Regions from separate parts of the Lactobacillus sp. ESL0233 genome, predicted to be linked through region 2. Evidence: riboswitches for the same ligand, from Rfam matches in the RefSeq annotation. Region 2 holds a riboswitch; each other region holds the start of a gene.
The links. A riboswitch is a leader RNA that binds a small molecule or an ion and turns the genes downstream of it on or off. The one in region 2 is predicted to bind thiamine pyrophosphate.

Region 1: it holds a riboswitch for thiamine pyrophosphate, as region 2 does, so the genes downstream of both, F5ESL0233_RS00445 (ATP-binding cassette domain-containing protein) here and F5ESL0233_RS01750 (ECF transporter S component) in region 2, are expected to answer to the same signal.
Region 3: it holds a riboswitch for thiamine pyrophosphate, as region 2 does, so the genes downstream of both, thiM (hydroxyethylthiazole kinase) here and F5ESL0233_RS01750 (ECF transporter S component) in region 2, are expected to answer to the same signal.

Annotation. Positions count from the first base shown of each region.
Region 1 is NZ_REHH01000003.1:20,829-25,116, reverse strand. It holds gene F5ESL0233_RS00455 (MucBP domain-containing protein) at 1-359, opposite strand, end outside; gene F5ESL0233_RS00450 (helix-turn-helix transcriptional regulator) at 526-1,455, opposite strand; TPP riboswitch at 1,594-1,683, shown strand; gene F5ESL0233_RS00445 (ATP-binding cassette domain-containing protein) at 1,735-3,090, shown strand; gene F5ESL0233_RS00440 (energy-coupling factor transporter transmembrane protein EcfT) at 3,101-3,754, shown strand; gene F5ESL0233_RS00435 (IS3 family transposase) at 3,826-3,960, opposite strand; gene rlmH (23S rRNA (pseudouridine(1915)-N(3))-methyltransferase RlmH) at 4,218-4,288, opposite strand, start outside.
Region 2 is NZ_REHH01000006.1:18,003-22,290, reverse strand. It holds gene F5ESL0233_RS01760 (hypothetical protein) at 1-496, opposite strand, end outside; gene F5ESL0233_RS01755 (tyrosine-protein phosphatase) at 1,025-1,771, opposite strand; gene F5ESL0233_RS01750 (ECF transporter S component) at 1,920-2,498, opposite strand; TPP riboswitch at 2,544-2,632, opposite strand; gene F5ESL0233_RS01745 (M42 family metallopeptidase) at 2,691-3,773, opposite strand; gene hpt (hypoxanthine phosphoribosyltransferase) at 3,974-4,288, shown strand, end outside.
Region 3 is NZ_REHH01000009.1:257,557-261,844, reverse strand. It holds gene F5ESL0233_RS07535 (hypothetical protein) at 1-201, shown strand, start outside; gene thiE (thiamine phosphate synthase) at 384-1,046, opposite strand; gene thiD (bifunctional hydroxymethylpyrimidine kinase/phosphomethylpyrimidine kinase) at 1,052-1,861, opposite strand; gene thiM (hydroxyethylthiazole kinase) at 1,875-2,663, opposite strand; TPP riboswitch at 2,735-2,838, opposite strand; gene tenA (thiaminase II) at 2,930-3,586, shown strand; gene F5ESL0233_RS07510 (type 1 glutamine amidotransferase) at 3,620-4,288, opposite strand, start outside.

The DNA of each region.
Region 1 (4,288 bases), on a different contig from region 2:
ATTCCATCTGCAACAGGAGTTGTAATTTCAATTAAATTATCTTTAGAATCGATTGGCTTATCAGCATATTGAGCTGACTTAAATGTATAACCTGGAATTTGGGGTACTTTAATTTTAGATGTTGAAATTACCTCATCCTTGAACGATTCAATTGGATTACCCTTATCGTCTTGATATTTTACCTTAACTGAATTAGTAGCAGTAACACCATCGTATACAGCTACAGCCTGTTTGGGGCTAGATGGCAAGGAAGCTGCTGCAACTTTAGTATTAGCAGTTAAAAAACTTAGCATTATAAAGGTAACAGCTCCCAATATTATTTTTTTACCATCTTTAAAAATGCCTTTTCTTTTGCTCATATCTTGTGTCCTTTCGGCTACACCTATGTGATTTAAATTTAAAGTCATTAACAAACAATTATGCTATAAATATAACTTTGAAAGCGATTGTAGCATATGTATCCAGCAAGCAGAAGTTTATATATATATATCATAACAATAGTTATATAATAAAATTAACATCCCGCTATTTTAAGTTGATATTCGCCTGTCTAAATAATTCCGTCCGCATTTGAACTGGCGTTTCATGATAATACTCGTTAAATTTTTTATAAAAAAAAGATTTACCACTATATCCTACTTGAGCAATAATATCTCTAACCGAAATATCGGGGCGTGCTAGTAAAGTACGTGCTTCCTGCATGCGTCTTTCATCAACATGCTCAACAAAACTTTTTCCAGTCTTTTGCTTAACTAAAGTTGAAAAATAATTAGGATTTAAACCAAAATGCTTTGCAGTTTGTTCCAAAGTAATATGAGCAAAGTTTTCATCAATATATTGATCTAGAGCTGTCTCAGCAAATTCATAGTTAACCAGTGGTAGAGCTGATAGCTTTTGATTTCTAATCGTTGTTAAAAATGCCATCATTAATTCTGCACTAATCATTTCACTAGTAAACAAATTTTGGTTTAAATATTCATCAACGATTCTTCTCATCAGTTGGGTGGGTTTGGCTAATTTTGAATTTTTTAAATATAACAACCGCTCCGTCTTAAGAGATAACTTTATTTGGCTAACTATTGTCTGCTCGTCATCATTAAATTTAGCTATAGCATTGAGAAAATTTAAATGATTAGTAAATTCAAATTTAACGATTATATCTTCTTTAGTTTGCCGAGGAACATCATATTCACATTTTGGTTCTAAAAAAACGCTATTTCCTGTTGCTAAACGAATATTTTTTCCATTGATTTTTATGTTTATTGTTCCTGCCACCATAAAAATAATAGTTTGACGAGCAGTTTGATAGCGATGTAGACCAGTATTATGATTTTCAAGATAAATCGTAAATAGATCAAAAGTGCTATTAACTGGTTTGAGACATACCTCATTTGTATCAGTACTTGTTGCTTGTAAAACACTCGCTAAATATTGTTCCAGCCTAGCTGCTGTCATACCTTCACCTTCTCAATGATTTTATATTATACTTTAATTATATATCAAAAGATTTGTTACTTATAAATTTTTAAAGCAAAAAAGTTTACTTTAATATCATGATCAAGATAGACAGCAAACCATCTTTTAGGTATAATGACACTGATATTGGGGTGCCGATAAGGCTGAGAACATACCCACTGAACCTGCATGGATAATGCCAACGAAGGGAAAATCACTTGAATTTTACGTCATCTGGTATGAAACCATGATGACTTTTTTTATACTTAGGAAATAAAATTGATTACTATTAAAAATTTAACTTTTACATATGACCTGCAGAATAAAATTTTAGATAACCTTAGTTTAACCATACCTACAAAAGAATTTTCATTATTAGTAGGACCTTCAGGCTGCGGCAAATCTACCCTACTAAAAATACTTGTAGCACTTTATCCCAAATATGCTGGTCAACTCACTGGGGAAGTTGATTTAAATGGCTTACGAGCTGCGATGCTGTTCCAAAATGCTAGTGAACAATTTACAATGTCTACTCCGCGAGAAGAAATTATCTTCGCTTTAGAAAACCTCCAAGTTGACCGTGAACAATATGCCCAACGTCTTAAATTGGCCGTTAAATTTGCCCAGATTGACCACCTACTTGATCAAAAAATTAATACAATGTCTGGTGGTGAACAGCAACGAGTCGCACTAGCTGTTCTAGTAGCAATGGATGTAGATCTTTATTTACTTGATGAGCCATTTGCCAATTGTGATCCAGATGCTCGACGCTTTTTAATTAACAAATTAGCAGCTTTAAAAAAACAAGGGAAAACTATTCTCATTAGTGATCATCTTTTAAGCAATTATCAAAATATTTGTGACAATATATTTCAATTTCAAAAAAAAGTAATCACTAAGCTAAGTGCAGCAGCCAAAGATAACTTATTGCAAAAAAATAAAGATAAAAAAAATTATCATTTTGCTCTCCCTCAAAGTGAGCAGCCCTGTTTTACTTTAACTAATACAAAAATTAGTGAAAATCGATTACTTTTAAACCAAAAGCACTTACAAATTATGGCTGGTAAAACCACCCTCATTACGGGAGCTAATGGCATTGGTAAAACTTCACTTTTTAATGCCCTTAGTAAAATGTTATCCTACGATGGCAGCTTGACTTATTATGACCATGAAATTAGCCAATTATCCACGCGTAAATATTTGCGGCAAGTTGGGCAAGTTTTCCAAAAAGCTAGTGACCAATTTATTAATATTTCAGTTGCAGATGAGCTTAACTTGAGTAAAAAAAGTCCTAATAACCATTTCTTTACTGACCCAGAAATTAATAAAGCTTTAATTGCCTTGGAATTAGATCAAACCTTAGATCAAGTTGTCTATTCCCTTTCTGGTGGCCAACAAAAGAAATTACAAATTTTATTGATGATCATTGCTAGTCAAGCTGTGCTCTTACTTGATGAACCACTAAGTGGCTTAGATAATCATTCTGCTAAACAAATCATAAATTTATTAAAGGAGAACCAAGCTCGACAAGGGCAAACACTAGTAATTATTACCCACGACCTTACTAACATTGCGGAGTGGTGTGATTATCATCTTGTTTTTAAAAACCAACAATTAACCTATGTAACGAAATGAGGTGTTCGCATTGAATCCTAGTTTTAAATTCTTTTTAGCAGTAATAGTTTCTTTAGAGATATCATTGACAACCAGCTTACCTACAAATTTAATCATTATTGGAATAGCAGTAGTTTATTTACTTTTTAATCATGTCAAAATCAAAAATTTACTTTTAACATTACTTTTACCATTAGTAGCAGCAACGACCATCTTTGCTACTTTGTACTGGTTTACACCTGAACCCAATTTACAGAACGCTCTTTGTTTAGCTAGTAGAATTTATGTCTACACTCTGACCATCTACTGCGTTTTTATTGGAACTACGACCACAGAATTTGCTCGTTGCTTTGAACAAAATTTTCATCTACCAAGTAAATTCGCATATGGCATTTTAGCAGCACTTAATCTTGTTCCCCAAATGAAACAAGCAATTAAAAAAGTCCAAACCGCTGCAATGATGCGGGGAGTTTATTTAAGTTTTTGGTCACCTACACTCTACTTCAAAGCAATCTTAATTGCCCTCAATTCAGCCGAAAATTTAGCCCAAGCAATGGAGTCACATGGCTATGTTGAAGATGCGCCACGGACAACGATCGTGGCAATTCCAATAAAAATAAGTGATTGGATATATAGCGGTATTATTCTATTATTTGTTAACCTTGCACTACTTACTTTAAATTAAATAAAAAATAGCCATATAGATGATGCGAACCCAAAATTAGTTCGCTTTATTAATTATTAACTGAGGACTAATTACCGGTATTTAATCGGAGTTGGTCCTTTTAGTTTGCTTTTAATTCTTTTCTGGTTGTAATACTCAATGTAGTCTCTGATTGCATCTTCTAGTTCATTAAGATTTTTAACTTGCTTTTCAAAGCCGTAAAACATTACCCACTTGAGGGTTAAAGTCATTACTATAAATAGTGTAAAGTTAAGCCAAAATAGTTAGGCCGTGACGTGCAAGAAACGCCAGCAAGTAATCAATATTAGATCTAACCTGATAACGCCAACTTAATTCAGGAAGAACAATTTAATATTCATGCCAAGCCGATAGCTTGTAATTTTATCTTATTTAGATAATTTAGCCATAAAAATAACCCCCCAATTTGGGGGCACTTCATAGTTGATTGTTTTTTATTATCTTCTTATTTATGGTAAGGACTACCATTATTAATCATAAAACCGCGATAAATTTGTTCGATTAGCACCACCCGCA
Region 2 (4,288 bases):
GCTTAGGGAGAATAAAATTGTCAGCACGAATCAAGTATTGGTCAGTATCATCTAAATTATGACTAATCAAATATCCTTTACCATCAATATTACAAGCTCCAATAATTCTCCATTCATCAACAGATATGGGAGTCATCTGCTTATTTTTTGTAGGTGTTTCTACTAAATTACCTTTAACATATTTCCCTGTTCCATTATCGCTGAAGTAGTAAATTCCATCTTTATTGATATCTTTATACCAAGCATACATTCTGATTGGCTTATCCAAATAGTGAAAGCCTGTTTTCTTAGCCAATGTAACCATTTCTTTATAGTCATTCATAGTGGCATATTTTTCACGATTTCCTTTTAAGTTATTTGCTTCAACTCCTGTTAAATGCTGCTCATCCTTAGTATATTCTGCGAAAACATATTGAGAGTTTGTTACACATAAGCCAGTAGCGACTAATAATGAAAGTGTAAAAAGTTTAGCAAAATATTGAATATTCCTTCTCATATTTTCTCCTTCTATTAAATATATAAAATAATTAATCACCATATTGTTATTTATGTAATACATAAACTTTTATAAGCAAACTTAAACTGCTGAAATTTATAATTCCCATATAATTAGTGATTATGGGGATTTTAGCTTATATAAATCCAATAATAACATTTGTATTTTTTAACAATCTATAGATATAAATACATCTTTTATTATAAAACGTACTTATATTTCTTTGAACACTATACAAAAAAACCTAAAAAAAGTATTATAAAATACTTTTTCTATATGCGTACAACTATATAACGATACTATTATGTTTTAACAAATTTTATTGTTGTATATAGTATTTCAATAATTACACTATTTATTTTATCCATTTTAATCATGCTATTTTAAAGTTAATTTATAAATTATTATTCTAATTATTTTCTTTGAACATCATCTCTAGGATTCAATAATATTGCCTATAAAAATGAGTTGTGAAAATTACATAATTTTCACAACTCATTATCAATTTAAAATTTAGAGTTTCATTAATTATTCTAAATAAGTACCTTGCATTTTTTCCTTAAAATCAGCTGGCAACTTCAAACCATTTACCAAGTAATTATCAAAATCCCCATAATTCTGCTTAATTGTTTTAAAATAGCATTCTAAATACGAAGGCTGTACAGTTAGTGCTACCTTTACACTTTCAAGTTGAACTGCATCTAATTTTCCTTTTAAAAGCTTTAAAATTTCGTTATTAGCTTTGCTTCTTGCTTCAATTGTCTTTAAATAATCAGTAAAAATATCATGATTACCAACACCCAAACACTTTAAAATTAACGCTGCTGCAACACCAGTACGATCTTTTCCTGCAAAGCAATGGAATGCTGTTGGTACGGGATTGGCAACTAGAGTCAGCAAAAATTGTTGATATCCCTCACGCGCAGAATTTGTTAAGGCTAGTTGCTTGTATGTAATTAGCATATTACCTGCAACATCCCCATTAGCAGAAATAATTTCATCAAGACTAGCTTGGTTAGTAGCAGCAGCTTTTAGAACATCTATCGTAATATAAGTTAATCCATTCCAAATATAATTTGGATATTCTTTTCGTTCATCAGCACCACGAAAATCTATTAATTGCTTAATTTGATATTTATTTCGGACGGCCTCCTTTTGCTCTAAAGATAAATCAAATAACTGTCCACACCGAAAAAGCATATTTTCTTTTACTTTTTTCCCATTTGCACCGACATAACCGCCTAATGAGCGCCAGTTCGTAATATCTTTTACCATAATTGTCCTTATCTATATCCAAATTATTCTTTTTATCAAAAAATTTACTCGAGCTAGAGCCAAATTTCAACCAAAACAAAAATAGCTGCTAACTGTTTTATCTGCTATCAACCTTTGGACAGGATAAGTTGCAACTACTTTACTCTAATTAACTTATTTTTGGCTTTACAGCACGTTCAAACATATTAATAATTAATTTAACTAAAATACCATCAAAAACAACAGCTGAAATCAAGTTAGTAATAAACATTGTTATTTGTAATACAAGACTAAATTTTGCCCAACCATAAAGCACATATGACAAAATAAAGCAGCCCAAGCCAGCAAAAATTGCTCCTGTTATCACACTTGCCCAAGAAAATTTCTGATAGCGTTCTTTTTTAGGGAAGAAGCCAATTTCATTTAATGCTCCCTGTAGAATACCAGATATAATAGTCGTTGCTCCCCATTGTCCCCCAATCGCCATTTCAACAACTGCCGCTAATAATTCACCAATAGTACCAGACCCAGCAGTTGGCACAAAATATATTGCTAAAGGCGCAGCCATGAGCCACAAACCTGTAAAAACTGTATCAACTACCGGTGCAAAGCCTGTTGGAATCAAGGCCATTTTAATTAAATTATAGGCCCAATTGAAGCCATAAGTGTAAATCACACCCATAATTATTCCGATTAAAGCAACTAAAATAATTGATTTAACATTCCACTTTGATGATCTTGTAAACATAAAAATACTCCTAAATAACTATTAAGTCATTAGGAGTACCTAGTAAATTACTCTATTACACTTCCCTAGCGCAGGAATTATCCCGTTCAGGTTCAGAGGGTATTTCTCAGCTATATGCACCCCTAGTGACTTCTTTTGTATTATAGCATAATCGTGTAGCCTTGGCTTACACGATTTTATTTTATTAAGTATTTAAAAATTACTAAAACTAGCAAGCTTTTCCTCAGTCATGTCACGAATAATTGCCACTGCTAAATCAACTGCAGCCTTAAAATCATGGTATGCACTAAAGCAATATGGTGAATGTTCATATCGTACAGGTATACCAATCACAATAGTAGGTGCACCATTTTCATAGTAAATAGCGGCTCCATCTTGTCCCCCACCAGTACGAACTGAGCGCGTATAAGGAATATGATTTTTATCAGCTACATCGCAGGCATACTGTTGGAATTTAGGATTAGGTAAGAATGAGGTATCCATATCACGTAGCATCGGTCCTCTTTTAAGACCAGTTTGAGATAACCAGTCAGGGGTAAAAGTATCATCAGCTGGACATGATTCTAGTACAATCGCCAAATCGGGTTTAACTTCTCTAGCTGTTACATACGCACCTCGTAACCCAACCTCTTCTTGACTTGAAAGAGCAGCAACGATATTAAAGTTTGTTTGTTCATCTTTTAATTCCTCAAGAACATCCGCCATTGCAGCTGCACCAAAGCGATCATCAAAATCTTTACCAAAAAATAAACCTGTCTTATCATTATATTCGCATTTTACATCAACAAAAATTGGACAGCCAGTGTCAATTTTGTAATCATTAATGGTTTCTTCGCGTGAGCTTGAACCAACATCAATCGACATGTCAGCAACATCTGGAACATTGTTACGCTCTGCTTCAGTCATAAAATGAGGCGGTTTAGTTGCCACTACTCCTGGAATATACTCACCATCACGATTTCTAATTTTGACACGTAAAGCTGGAATATTGTATTTAACCCAGCCACCAAGTGGAACAAATTTGATTAAACCATTAGGTCTTACAGCCTGTGTAATAAAGCCAACAGCATCTGAATGGGCATCAAGCTGGATTATTGGACGATGAGCTTTATTTTGCTTTTTAGCTGCATAAACATTCAGCATACCATCAATTTTAATATCAGCGTAATTCTTCACAGTTTCTGTAAACAATTTAACAAATTCTTCTTCAAAGCCAGAGGTTGCGTTTGCATCTGCAAAAGCTTTAAGCATTTTAATTTCTTCTTCTTTTTTCATTTTTTAGCCTTTCATTTTTTACTATTATTCTTAATTGTAGCAAAATTTATATTAAGAAAACTACAATTTAAATTAAACTTCATTTTTAAATAAAAACCTTGTATAGACAAAAAAAATTAAAACTATCTACTATTTCATCTAGAAAATGATATAATCGACTTTATTAGAAATTTAAATTGTTTAAAGTGAAAGGTAAATAAATGCCGAAAAACGACAATATTAACAGTATTATTGATCATAAGTTGTTTACCGAAGATGATATTCACAAAATGTGCGTCAAATTAGGCAAACAGTTAACCCAAGACTATGCAGGCAAGCAACCACTGGTTGTTGGTGCACTTAAAGGTGCAATTTTCTTTTTAACTGACCTTGTTCGAGAAATGGATGTTAAAGAAGAAATTGATTTTCTTGATGTATCCAGCTACGGTAATGAATTAGAATCATCTGGTAAAGTAGATCTTATTTCAGACCTACAAACCGATGTTAAAGATCGTGACGTTCTGATTGTTGAAGAT
Region 3 (4,288 bases), on a different contig from region 2:
GCTGGCGATACGGTGATAATTAATGTCAATGCTTTAATGAGTGAGGTTGCAATCTACTTGCCATTGTCATGGCAACTTAAGGACAATTTAGCTACTATTTTGGGTGAAGTAGAAATTAATGGTACAGCAAAAGGTAATGGTCCAACGGTAATTCTGCAAGGATCAAGTAGATTTGTCTCAATTTCGATTAATTATGTTTAAAAGAGCCGTAACAATGCACCTAGCCGTATTAAAAACCTCCTAGTATTGAAAAATTTGAAGCAAAGTAAAGATTACTCTTATGAAGTATATTTAAAGAAGTAAAAAAAGACAGTACTGAAGGTGGTACTGCCTTTTTTGAAGTTAGCTAAGACTTTAAATAACGAGGAAGAAGCTAACTGTTCTTATTGTCGCTGCCAATTGGTGGTAAGCATTGCTGCAACCGCTTTTTTAATATCTTTACTTTGGGAAATCATTGAAATGACGGCTGCGCCAGCTACATTAGTTTGGGCAATTGCTGGTAAATCTGTAACCTTAATGCCACCAATTGCAACGATTGGTCTACTAGTGCGCTTGACTAGTTTAGCTAAACCAGTAAGACCTATTTCTGGATCAGCATCGTCTTTTGATTGTGTGGTAAAAATTGGACCACTGCCATAATAATCAATGCCAGCAATAAGGTCGCCTTTGGTAATTTCTGTCATAGTAGAACATGAGTAGCCCACAATCATCTGGCCGGCTACTTCATTTATTACCTGGGTAATATCTTCATCATCTTGACCAACATGGATTCCTTCAGCGTGAACTTTTTTGGCTAAAGCAACATCATCATCGATAAAAAATGGCACATCATATTTTTGACAAAGTTGGTGTAGTTCTTCGGCCATTGATAAGTGGTCACTTTGTTTCAAAGTTGATTTAGGACCCTTGTCACGGAATTGATAAGCAGTGATGCCAGCTTTGAGAGCTTCTTCTACTAATTCTGGTAGACTTTTGTTTGCGGGCAGGTCTTGTGTTCCACAGACAAAATATGCGGTTAACTGTGTGGGATCAAATTTTTGCATAATTTCTCCTAGTTTATTTTTACCCAATGATTAAGTGGTCCGTGACCATGGCCAACTTGGATGGTTTCTGCGATAGCTTTGGCTACGTATTGTTTACCAAGTTTAATTGCAGCACTTAAAGTTTGACCGTGAGCGAGCTGAGCTGTAATTGTTGCAGCTAAAGTGTCACCGGTGCCGTGAGTTCTTTTGGTGTGAGTACGTGGACTGCTAATCCAAAAATCGGTACCATCGGCTAAGAGGGCATAGTCGCGTACTAGTTCATTTTCAGCATGACCACCTTTGATTAGAACATTTTTCACACCCATCTTTTGTAAGGCATGAGCTAATGCGGGATACTGTTTTTCGCTGCTTGCCTTAATTCCCGTCAGTACTTCAGCTTCGGGCAAGTTGGGTGTTACTAAATCTGCAAGTGGTAAAAGTTCCTCTTTGACAGTTTTAACAGCATCTTTACTTAGCAGGGGTGCACCGCCTTTAGCTACCATTACGGGATCAATTGTAATGGGACCAAAATCATACTTTTTTAGGTTAAGAGCAACTTGATGCACGTGAGCTGCATCGCCAAGCATTCCTGTTTTGCAGGCGCTGATCTTAAAATCAGCGGCAAGTGAAGTAAATTGTGCGTCAATTAGTTCTAATGGTATTAAAAAAGAGTCTTGTACACCAAGGGTATTTTGTGCGGTAACAGCTACCACCACTGCTGTACCAAAAACTTTTTGCATTTGAAAAGTCTTAAGATCGGCCATAATACCAGCACCACCACCAGAATCAGTTCCAGCGATTGTTAATACTTGGGGGAAAGAATTAATTTTTTCAGTCATAAAAAGCCGTCCTTTAGTCAAATTTTGCTATTTTTTCAATATCGGCAACTTGAACTTTAGCCAAGTAGTCTATCAGATGCATACCGAACGTGCCAGGGCCAATTTTTGGATGGTCTTTAGCTAGTAATTCGCCAGTAGCTGCAAATACCAAGGTGGCAGTTTGAGCTGCTTCAAATTGATCAGCCCCAACTGCTGCAAAAGCTGCCACAATACTAGATAGTACATCACCTGAGCCAACATGGGCTTGAAATAGCGGGGTGCCGTTGTAAACATGTGCAATCTTCTTGCCATTGCTGATTGTGTCTGTTGCACCACTAGCAATAACAACACAGTCCAATTTTTGAGCCGTTTTTTGGGTGATTTGGTCAAGATTACCTGAACCCGAACCAGCATCAATCCCTCGGGCATTCCATTCAAAACCCCCTAAAGCTGCAATTTCGCCAACATTACCACGGATTATGCTAACTGGAAATCTGTGGAGGAGGTCCTGCGCTGTTTGCAGACGATAATTAACCGCTCCTACAGCGACAGGGTCAAATACGATAGGCTTTTTATCTTGGGTAGCTAAAGCGCCTATTTTTTTCATTTGGGCAATTTGCAACTGGGTTAAGGTGCCGAGATTAAGGGTAACGCTTGAAGCCATCTTAACCATTTCTTCGGCTTCGGCAATTTCTTTACTCATAATTGGTGAAGCACCAATAGCATTTAAACTATTAGCAACATCTTGAACGGTGACAAAATTAGCAGCATTTAAAACAACCGGATTTTTTTCTCGTAATTCATTGAGAATATTTAACTTCATTTCAACCTCCAACAATTGCACTAGCCTACTTGCGTAAATAAAAAGCTTTGACACTATCATGTGTCAAAGCTTAACGGTTATTGACACGTTCCTACGCAAGAATTAGCTTACAGGTTCAAAGGGTCTAGAACGTAGTTCCATCTCAGCCGCGATGGGGGCTCCCCTCGTGTTATCGCTTTCTATTATAATGACTTTTTAAGTTTAATACAATTAAAAATAGGCATAAAATAAGAATAAAATTAATAAAGTAGAAAAGAGGCAAATTAATGAGTTTCACGCAGCAATTGCATCAAGCAGCACAAAATATATGGCAAAAAAGTCTGGTGCATCCTTTCATTACAGAATTACAAAGTGGCCAACTACCGTTAACAAAATTTCGGTTTTATTTACTGCAGGATCGATATTATTTAGTTGAATTTAGTAAGTTCCATCATCTATTAGCTGAACAAGCAGGTAATCCGCAAATTAAAAAATTTTTATTGCAGAGTGAAGCAGATCTTAGAGCTTGCGAATGGTCTGCCCGCAGTGATTTTTTTACGGAATTAAAAATTACTCCAATGGAAATTAGACAAACAGCGGTTGCGCCTACGGCGTATAATTATGTCAATCATATGTATCTGACACTCGAACGTGATGGCTTTGCCCCAGCAATCGCTGCAATTGTTCCTTGTTATTGGTTGTATCAAGAAATTGGGCAAAAATTAGCTAAAGTTGGCTCACCCGTAGCACTCTATCAAACATGGATAGATACTTATGATAGTGACTGGTATGAGGTCAATGTGACGCATATTTTGCAATTAATAAATATTTTGGCTAGTCAAGCCACCGCAACTGATCGTCAAATGATGCAAACAGCTTTTATTCGCAGTAGCTACTACGAATTGCAGTTTTGGCAAATGGCTTACGCAAAAGAGCGATGGTAATAAAAAACTGAACTAGCTAGTAGTTCAGTTTTTTTATTGAGCCGCAAGTCGTTTTTCATGCCGAGCCAAAATCATGTCAACAATTGCTTGGGCGACATTAAGGTTTTTTAATAATGGTCCATGAGAATAGGTACCAATAAAGTTATGATAACGTAGCCCTTCGACTTTATCTTGGGGGTTATTACCATAACCTTCAATCATTTTGCCTAAAGGATGCAGTTTTTCTTTATCATCAAAATATGTTTGTCCTGAATGGTTTTCAAAGGCACTAACTTCACCCCAGTCGCTCAGATACCTAGTATCACCAATCATTCGCTTATCTGACTTAAAAACGGTGTGGAAGGGTAAGATATCTAGTCCTTTAATTGTAATGCCAGAATTAGTTTTGTAATAAGAACCAACTAATTGATAGCCCCCACAAACACCTAACATTGGGCCGTCACTATTGATATAGTTGGTTAAAGTATCTTTATGACGTGGTAAGTCTTTGGCAACTACAGTTTGTTCAAAATCTTGGCCACCACCAAAAAAAACAAAGTCATAGTCAAAAGCGTCAAAGCTATCGTTTAAAGAAATATTATCTATTTGAGTTGCATAATTTTGTTTTTTTAGTAAATAGCGAATAATTTTGACATCACCAGAATCACCATAGGTATTCATTAGGTCTTCGTATAAGTATGCAATTTTAATTGATTTATCTGC